4 regions of the Streptomyces sp. NPDC090442 genome follow, and region 2 is predicted to be linked to each of the others. Evidence: riboswitches for the same ligand, from Rfam matches in the RefSeq annotation. Region 2 holds a riboswitch; each other region holds the start of a gene.
What was found. A riboswitch is a leader RNA that binds a small molecule or an ion and turns the genes downstream of it on or off. The one in region 2 is predicted to bind magnesium.
Positions count from the first base shown of each region.

Region 1: linked by a shared signal. The riboswitch ahead of ACIQU6_RS19905 (NRAMP family divalent metal transporter) and the one ahead of ACIQU6_RS41175 (winged helix-turn-helix domain-containing protein) in region 2 are both predicted to bind magnesium.
Region 3: linked by a shared signal. The riboswitch ahead of ACIQU6_RS33350 (NRAMP family divalent metal transporter) and the one ahead of ACIQU6_RS41175 (winged helix-turn-helix domain-containing protein) in region 2 are both predicted to bind magnesium.
Region 4: linked by a shared signal. The riboswitch ahead of ACIQU6_RS15725 (NRAMP family divalent metal transporter) and the one ahead of ACIQU6_RS41175 (winged helix-turn-helix domain-containing protein) in region 2 are both predicted to bind magnesium.

Region 1 covers NZ_JBIVXW010000026.1:118,753-120,948, reverse strand. Annotated here, with positions in the region: gene ACIQU6_RS19905 (NRAMP family divalent metal transporter) at 1-1,197, opposite strand, end outside; M-box (ykoK) riboswitch at 1,509-1,682, opposite strand; gene ACIQU6_RS19900 (aldehyde dehydrogenase family protein) at 1,951-2,196, opposite strand, start outside.
Region 2 covers NZ_JBIVXW010000108.1:579-2,774, forward strand. Annotated here, with positions in the region: gene ACIQU6_RS41170 (hypothetical protein) at 1-310, opposite strand, end outside; gene ACIQU6_RS41175 (winged helix-turn-helix domain-containing protein) at 412-864, opposite strand; M-box (ykoK) riboswitch at 1,235-1,408, opposite strand; gene ACIQU6_RS41180 (hypothetical protein) at 1,533-2,051, opposite strand.
Region 3 covers NZ_JBIVXW010000063.1:21,845-24,040, reverse strand. Annotated here, with positions in the region: gene ACIQU6_RS33350 (NRAMP family divalent metal transporter) at 1-1,128, opposite strand, end outside; M-box (ykoK) riboswitch at 1,425-1,595, opposite strand; gene ACIQU6_RS33345 (hypothetical protein) at 1,829-2,196, shown strand, end outside.
Region 4 covers NZ_JBIVXW010000019.1:23,064-25,259, forward strand. Annotated here, with positions in the region: gene ACIQU6_RS15720 (SpoIIE family protein phosphatase) at 1-137, opposite strand, end outside; M-box (ykoK) riboswitch at 553-726, shown strand; gene ACIQU6_RS15725 (NRAMP family divalent metal transporter) at 1,028-2,196, shown strand, end outside.

The DNA.
Region 1 (2,196 bases), on a different contig from region 2:
CACGCCCTGGGTGAGCAGGCCGAGGGGGGAGCCGGGGATCAGCACGATGGTGGCGGCCGCGGCGACCAGGCCGGCGTAGACGGCGTAGAAGCCCTTGGCTCCCTTGATGCCGCGGTGCAGGGAGTGCTTCATCCCGAACACGTCGCCGATGGCGTAGGCGGTGGACAGGGAGACGGCGAAGGCGCCGATGATCGCCGCGTCCAGCAGGGCGATGGCGAAGAGCACTCCGGCGACCTTGCCGGCCTTGGCCTCGATGCCGGTGATCAGGCCCGCGGTGTCGGTGAAGTTGCCGAAGCCCTTGGTGCCGGCGAAGGCGGTAGCGACCAGGCCCATCATGGCGGCGGCGCCGACGATCACGATGGCGATGCCGATCCACAGGTCGGCCTTCTCGTACTTCATGAAGCGCGGGGTGATGCGCTTGTCGATGACGTAGGACTGCTGGAAGAAGAGCTGCCAGGGGGCGACGGTGGTGCCGACGATGCCGATGATCAGCAGCATCACGGTGGCCAGCTCGCCGTTGCCGCCGGGGATGGTGGGAATGACGAAGTCGTGCGCCATCTGCGAGGTCTTGGGGTGGAGCATGAAGTAGAGCGGGACCAGGAGCAGCGACCCGATGCACAGGGCGACGGCGATCCGCTCGAAGCGGCGGAAGGAGCCGGTGAAGGCGGAGGCGATGATGATGGCGGCGGCCAGGATCACCGAGCCGGTCTTGGGCAGGCCCAGGTAGTCGGCGGCCATGGTGATGCCGATGAACTCCGTGACCAGGGTCAGCGCGTTGAGCAGGAACAGGTCGATGACGGAGAAGGCGCCCCAGAACTTGCCGAACCGCTCCAGGATCAGGCGCGCGTGGCCGACCCCGGTGACGGCGCCGAGTCGCAGCACCATCTCCTGGTTGACGTAGAGGACGGGAACGAGCAGGAGCAGGGTCCACAGCAGGCTGGTGCCGTAGTTCTGGCCGGCCTGGCCGTAGGTGGCGAAGGCGCCGGCGTCGTTGTCGCCGACCATCACGATCAGGCCGGGGCCGACTATCGCGAGCAGCGTCTTGAGTTTGGCGGAGAGCCCCAGGCGCGGGGCGGTGTCGTCGACCCTGATGGTGCCGAGCGCACCGCGGATGTCACCGATGTGGGCGTCGTCGAGCACCGCGCTGGACTGCGGCGGAGTCGATGGCGTGGCAGTGGTGGTGGTCAGGTTGGTCATGGAAGTCTCCCGTCCCCCAACGGGGGAGGTTTGGGGCACGCGGCAACGATCCCCCTGCGAACGCGCAGCACAGCGCCCCGGCACGGCAGGTGGCCGCACGGGTGCGTGGGGGGAGGGTGCCTATATCGAGCAGGAGGTTGTTACTGCGTACCGGAGGTCGAAGAAGACATCGGAGAAGACATACGCATATGGGGCCGACTGTGGCCCGGACTACTGCAATGGCCGTCCATGGTGTCTCTCGCCTCCTTCCGGCCGGGGCGCACGCGGGCGCCAAACGGACACGGCAAAGAGCAGGCCGGTCCACGATGACCGGCTCACCCCAACTCGTCAGAGCTTTGGCACTCCACGGCGTAATCCCCGTACGGGGGAAGCCACTTGGGGTCACCCCTTAGGTCGGGGAGACCTGTCCTGAACCTGGGCGTCTCTCGACGTCGTGGGGTCAGTGGCCTGTGTCCGCGAAGACGCCTCACCGAACGAGGTGCCTCTGTTTCTTCTCTTCGAACGGCTGAAATCCTACCCCCGTACTTGCATGGATACGCAACTCTTTGACTCAACCTTGACCGGCGCCGCGCGGTCTGACTGGCGGAGGTGGGCGGACGAGTCGCCATGCCTGGGAGTTGTGGTGGGACGGGCGCGCGTGCCTGGACTGCCTGGCCGGCGATGCTCAGCTCAACTACTCCTGGGGGAAGACTGGTTGACGCGCAGTCGGCGACCGGGAGAGCACGTCGTGGTCAAGCGGGTTGCCCGAGTCCTTCACGTTGCGGGAGCAGGGGCTCCGGGGTCGTCGTCGGGCTCCCCCGGCCAGTGCCGCACGCCGCGGAGCACGTCCAGGAACGCCCGTTCCGCGGGGGACAGCAGGCGGTCGCGGCGGTGGACGAGGCTGATCGGGCGGGGGCGCGGGGTCGGGGTGACGGGCAGCGCGGTGAGGGTGCCGGCGCGCAGTTCGTGGACGACGGCGTGTTCGGAGATCAGCGCCAGGCCCACGCCGGCCGCGACGCA
Region 2 (2,196 bases):
AGTGCAGGTCGCGCACGGGCGGCATACCGGAGAGCATGTCGACGAGCCGGTCCAGCAGGCCCGTCTCCGCGCCGTCCAGGGTGACCAACATCTGCAGGTGGGTGGTGAACGCGTCGGACGGGTCGACGCGCACGGCCTCGACGCGCGCACCGGGCCGGCTCAGGGCCAGCACGCACAGCGCGCGCACCTGGGTTTCGGCGCCCTGGTCGCAGTGGACGTGGAGGGTGACCAGCTCGCGGGGCCGGACGGCCGTCGCCTCGGTGCCGCGGCGCTTGGTCTGCTTGAGGAGGGTACGGGGCAGGAATCGCATGACGGTGGGTATCCCTTGCATGCTCAGCGTTACGGGACGGCGAAGCCCAACGAGCCGGTCGTCGGGCTTCCTTCATCAGGGGTCTTGCTCGTGACCGACGGTCAGGGGCGGGGCCCGGCCGTGGCCGACGGCTCGAAGGCGTAGCCGACCTGCCGCACGGTGCGGATCAGCGCCCGATGTCCGGGGCCCAGTTTCCGGCGCAGGCGGGCGATGTGAACGTCGACCGTGCGCATGTCCCCCACGGCGGTCTGCTGCCACACCAGCGCCATCAACTGCTCACGGCTGTAGACCCGGCGCCGGTTGGCCACCAGATGGGCCAGCAGCTCGAACTCCATGCAGGTGAGCTTCAGTTGCTGCCCGCCGACCGCAACCCGCCGGGTCTCGCAGTCGACGACGAGGCCGCGGATGCGGTGGACCGGCGCCTTGGGTAGATCCACGGACTCGTGCGGGGACGACAGCGGGCGCGCAACGGTCGTGTGGCGTCGGCGCAGGTTGGAAGTCCGGGCCAGCAGGGTGTGGCGGACCGGTCGGTGGTGGAGGTTCAGGAGGTTCATGACTGCTTCCCTCGGATCGGGGTAGTGGTGGCGAAGGCCATGGCGAGACCCCGCCACGTGCCTGGTCTGGGAGAGAGGTGGCGGGCGCGCGGAAGCTGCCCGCCCCGCGAGCGCGCAGCCCGACCACCCGGGACGGCGAAAGCCGCACGGGTGTCTGGCGAAGAGTGTTCGCGAACGCGTCGGGAGGAGGAGTGGTTACCGCATACCGGAGGCAGAGAAAGTCATACGGGAAAACGACCTACTGTGCCCCGGACCGCCGCAACCATCGCAACTACTGCAACTACTGCCGTCCATGTTTCTCGCCTCCTTCCGGCCGGGGCGCGCGAGCGCGCCGTACGACTCGGCAGCGAGCGGACCGGCCCGCACGGCCGGTTCACCCCTACTCGTCAGAGCTTTGGCACTGCACGGCGTAATCCCCGTACGGGGGAAGCCACTTGGGGTCACCCCTTAGGTCGGGGAGACCTGTCCTGAACCTGGGCGTCTCTCGACGTCGTGGGGTCAGTGGCCTGTGTCCGTGCAGACGCCTCACCGAACGAGGTGCCTTCTTCAAACGTCCACAAGCCTGCCTGATACTTGCACATCAACGCAACTTGTTGACCAAGCCTTGACGGTCCCCTAGCCGAAACCGACGACGTACCCGAAGCCGAAGACGTGAGGACACACCCGGTTCAGTCACCTGCGGCCTGCCCCGGCACCCCGTTCACCTCGCCTGCCGCGCCGCCCGAAGACGTTCCGTCGACCGGCAGGGGTTCCACGCCGACCCGCTCGGCGATCCTGCTCAACAGGGCGTCCTGCGCGGCGAGATGGGCCTGCATGTGCGCCACCTCATGGAGGGTCGCGCTCGCATCGTGGAAGGTCGCCGCGGCACGCTTGTCCGCCGCGGCGGCCTGCACGTTCTGGCCGACCATGATGACGGACAACAGCACCAACTGCAGGAACGTCTGCGCCACCCAGGACACGATGGCCGACGCCCCGCCCCTGATCGCGTCCGGGAGGCTGATCAGGTCGAACAACGCAAACGCGTAGGCACACCACATGCTGCCGACGGCCCGGGTGATCAGGATCGCGATCCTCGTGTTGAACCGGGTGACCGCATTGCCCACCGGGAGCTGGTCGGTGACCTTCACCGGGCCCTGGGCGTCCCGCGAAGCGATGTGTGGGTGCGGCAGGTGCTCGTAGACCGTCATGCGCTGTCTCTCTGTCAAGGGGCGTTGCCCCGGCCGATGTTCCGCCATGGTGAGGTGAGGCCGGCGGTCGAGGCGGGTGACAGAAGACAGAGGTCTGTCGACACGGGCGCCCCGGCGCTGTCTCGGCAGGCACGCGGCAACCCGG
Region 3 (2,196 bases), on a different contig from region 2:
GTAGACGGCGTAGAAGCCCTTGGCGCCGCCGATGCCGCGGTGCAGCGAGTGCTTGATGCCGAAGACGTCGCCGATGGCGTAGGCGGTGGACAGGGAGACGGCGAAGGCGCCGATGATCGAGGCGTCGAGCAGGGCGATGGCGAAGAGGACCCCGGCCAGCTTGCCGGCGTGCGCGGCCAGGCCGTGCGCGATGCCGGCGGTGTCGGTGAACGCGCCGACGCCGTGGGTGCCGGCGAAGGCGGCGGCCGTGCACCCCATCAGGGCGGCGGCGCCGATCACCACGATGGCGATGCCGATCCACAGGTCGGCCTTCTCGTACGACATGAAGCGCGGGGTGATGCGCTTGTCGATGACGTAGGACTGCTGGAAGAAGAGCTGCCAGGGGGCGACGGTGGTGCCGACGATGCCGATGATCAGCAGCATCACGGTGGACAACTGGCCGGGGCCGCCGGGGAGATGGGGGACGACGAAGTCGTGGGCCATCTGTCCGGTGGACGGGTGGACCATGAAGTAGAGCGGGACGAGCAGCAGCGAGGCCGCGCACAGCCCGATGGCGATCCGCTCGAACCGCCGGAACGATCCGGTGAAGGCGGAGGCGATGATCACGGCGGCGGCCAGTACCACCGCGCCGACCTTCGGCAGGCCCAGGTAGCCGGCGGCCAGCGTGATGCCGATGAACTCCGTGACCAGGGTGAGGGCGTTGAGGAGGAAGAGGTCGATGACCGAGAACGCGCCCCAGAACTTCCCGAACCGCTCCAGGATCAGTCGGGCGTGCCCGACGCCGGTGACGGCACCGAGCCGGAGCACCATCTCCTGGTTCACGTAGAGCACCGGCACCAACAGGAGCAGGGTCCACAGCAGATGCGTGCCGTAGTTCTGGCCGGCCTGGCCGTACGTGGCGAAGGCGCCGGCGTCGTTGTCGCCGACCATCACGATCAGACCCGGGCCGACGATCGCCAACAGCGTCTTGAGCTTGGCGGACAGGCCCCGGCGCGGGGCGGTGTCGTCGTGCCGGATGGTGCCGAGCGCACCCCGGATGTCGCCGAGGTGTGCCTCATCGAGGACGGCGGTGGGCGGCGCCGTCGGGGGCGCGGCGGGGGCCGTGGGGCGGATGGTGGTCTCGGTCATGGCTACCTCCCAAGTCCCCCTTGAGGGGGCGGAGTTGGGGGCACGCTGCAGCCATCCTCCCTGCGCGGGCACGCAGCACGACCTCCCGTGCCGGCGGCGGGCCGTACGGGGCGTGATGCGGCGGGAGGCCGCGCAGGGAAGGTGGTTACCGCGTGCCGGAAGAATGCGAGGGCAGGCGGAGCAGGGGCCGATGATGGCCCGGACTACTGCATTCCATGTCTCTCGCCTCCTTCCGGTCGGGGCGCCTGGGTGCGCCGTCGTCGATCCGGTAAGGAGCGGACCAGTCGCCGTCGACTGGTTCACCCCCACTCGTCAGAGCTTTGGCACGTCACGGCGTAGCCCCGTGCGGGGCAGCCACCTGGGGTCACCCCTTGGGCCGGGGAGACCTGTCCTGATCCGGAGCGTCTCTCGACGGGTGGGATCAGTGGCCTGTGTCCGTGACGACGCCTCACCGAACGAGGTGACCGCTGTCAAAACCTCTAGGAGCTTAGACCTGCCGGCGGAGGTACTTGCGCGAATGTGCAAGCTTTTGACCGACTCTTAACCAAGCGGCCACCTTTGAACTCCGCCGCCCCGGTCGAGCCGCTGGACACCGCCCGGCTCCCGGGTGAGCATGATCCGCATGTCCGAGCACCTCCAGCCCGACGAGGCGGGCGACCGCGGCACCCCGACCGAGTGACTGGACCTCATCGAGGCGCTGTTGGCGCCCGCGATGGCGGGGCTGGACGAGGCCGGGCGGCGGCTGCGGCCGGCCTGGCGACGGGTCACCCGCGGCGAACCCCGCTGGCCGTCGACGCTGGCGGTGCTGGTGGCGGTGGTGCTCCAGTGGCGGCTGCCGGAGCGGCTGGCGATCCATCCGGGGTGGCTGTTGCCGGGGCTGGAGACGGTGCTGCTGCTCGTTCTGGTGGCGGCCGACCCGGTCCGCATCGAGCGGGTCTCCCGGCTCTACCGGTGGGCGGGTCTGGCGTTGATCGCGCTGATCAGCGCGGCGAACGCCTGGTCCGCGGTGCACCTGGTGATCGGTCTGGTGCGCGGCACGGAGGGCGAGGACGCCGCGGCGCTGCTGGC
Region 4 (2,196 bases), on a different contig from region 2:
GCCGCCAGCGCGCCCAGGACGATCAGGAGGCCGACGGTGAGTTGGAGCAGGAAGACCTGCCCCGCGACGCTCTGCGGGCGTCGTTCGGTCAGTGACCGTACCGTTGCGCGCCGATATCGGCCGGACCCTGCGGCCATGCTGCTATTTCTAACACTCCCGGGGCGGGGCTGCCCATGGATGCGCGGCGGTCTGTTACGGAACGTGATCGAGGGGCGGCTCGCGCACCTCACTCCTCGGTGCTGGTGCGGGGTGACCCCTCGGCCCAGGGCGCGGGTCCGGGCGGTCCGGCCTGAGGGGTGGGAGTCGCGGGAGGCACCGGCGGGGGTTGGTGCCTGGTTGGCACGGTCGAGGGCCCCGCCTGGGGCTTCCCGGTCGCGGAGTCCGAGGTGTGTCGTTCAACTCGGCCCGATCGGCGCGTGGTTGTCCCGCTCGTCACCCCAACCGCTGGGTGGTGGCGCCGGATTCGCCGACGTGTCCGCCGTCAAGGTTCGGTCAAGTAGTTGCGTCAATGTGCAAGTAGACCGGTATGCTGCTGGACGTTCGAGAAAATCGAAGGCACCTCGTTCGGTGAGGCGTCTGCACGGACACAGGCCACTGACCCCACGACGTCGAGAGACGCCCAGGTTCAGGACAGGTCTCCCCGGATTAAGGGGTGACCCCAAGTGGCTGCCCCGGCAAGGGGATTACGCCGTGGAGTGCCAAAGCTCTGACGAGTAGGGGTGAGCCGGCCCGCGCGCCGGTCCGCTCCTTGCCGTGTCCGTCATGGCGCCCCGGGCGCCCCGGCCGGGAGGAGGCGAGAGACATGGACGGCCATTGCAGTAGTCCGGGCCACAGTTGGCCCCGCATCCGTATGTCCTCGTTGACCTCCGGCACGCGGTAACACCCCTCGTCTCCACGCCCGCTTCCGCCCGCCCGCGGCCCCACCGGTACGGCTTCCCCGCCGTCCCGGTACCCGGGCTGCCCACCCGCGGAACGGTGCCGCCGCGTGCCCCCGAACCTCCCCCGGACGGGGGACCGGGAGGCCGTCATGACCGAACTGTCCACCACCGCACCGCCCACCCCGACGCCGTCCTCCGCGGTCCTCGACGAGGCGCACACCGGCGACATCCGGGGCGCGCTCGGCACCATCCGGCAGGGCGACACCGCCCCGCGCCGGGGCCTGTCGGCCAAGCTCAAGACGCTGTTGGCGATCGTCGGTCCGGGCCTGATCGTGATGGTCGGCGACAACGACGCCGGCGCCTTCGGCACCTACACGCAGGCCGGCCAGAACTACGGCACCAGCCTGCTGTGGACCCTGCTGCTGCTCGTCCCCGTGCTCTACGTCAACCAGGAGATGGTGCTCCGGCTCGGCGCCGTCACCGGGGTCGGGCACGCCCGGCTGATCCTGGAGCGGTTCGGGAAGTTCTGGGGCGCGTTCTCGGTCATCGACCTCTTCCTGCTCAACGCCCTCACCATCGTCACCGAGTTCATCGGCATCACCCTCGCGGTCGGCTACCTCGGGCTGCCGAAGGTGCCGAGCGTGCTGGTGGCGGCGGCGATCGTGGTGATGGCCGCCTCGACGGGCTCGTTCCGCCGGTTCGAGCGCACCGCGATAGCCCTGTGCGCGGGGTCGCTGCTGCTGGTGCCGATCTACTTCATCGTGCACCCGCCGGCGGCGCAGATGGCGCACGACTTCGTCGTCCCGGGCCTGCCGCACCACTCCCAACTGTCGGACGTGATGCTGCTGATCATCGCCATCGTGGGGACCACCGTCGCCCCCTGGCAGCTCTTCTTCCAGCAGTCCTACGTCATCGACAAGCGCATCACCCCGCGCTTCATGCGCTACGAGAAGGCCGACCTGTGGATCGGTATCGCCGTGGTGGTCGTCGGCGCCGCCGCGATGATGGGGTTCTGCGCCGCCGCGTTCGCAGGGCACGGCGAGTTCGGCAACTTCACCGACGCCGAGGACGTGGCCGCCGGCCTGACGAAGTACGCCGGTCGGACCGCCGGTGTGCTGTTCGCCATCGCCCTGCTGGACGCCTCCATCATCGGTGCCTCGGCCGTCTCGCTCTCCACCGCCTACGCCATCGGCGACGTGCTGGGCCTGAAGCACTCGCTGCACCGCGGCGTGCGCAGCGCCAAGGGCTTCTACGCGGTCTTCGCCGGGCTCATTCTGGCCGCCGCGATCATCGTGGTCATCCCCGGCTCCCCGCTCGG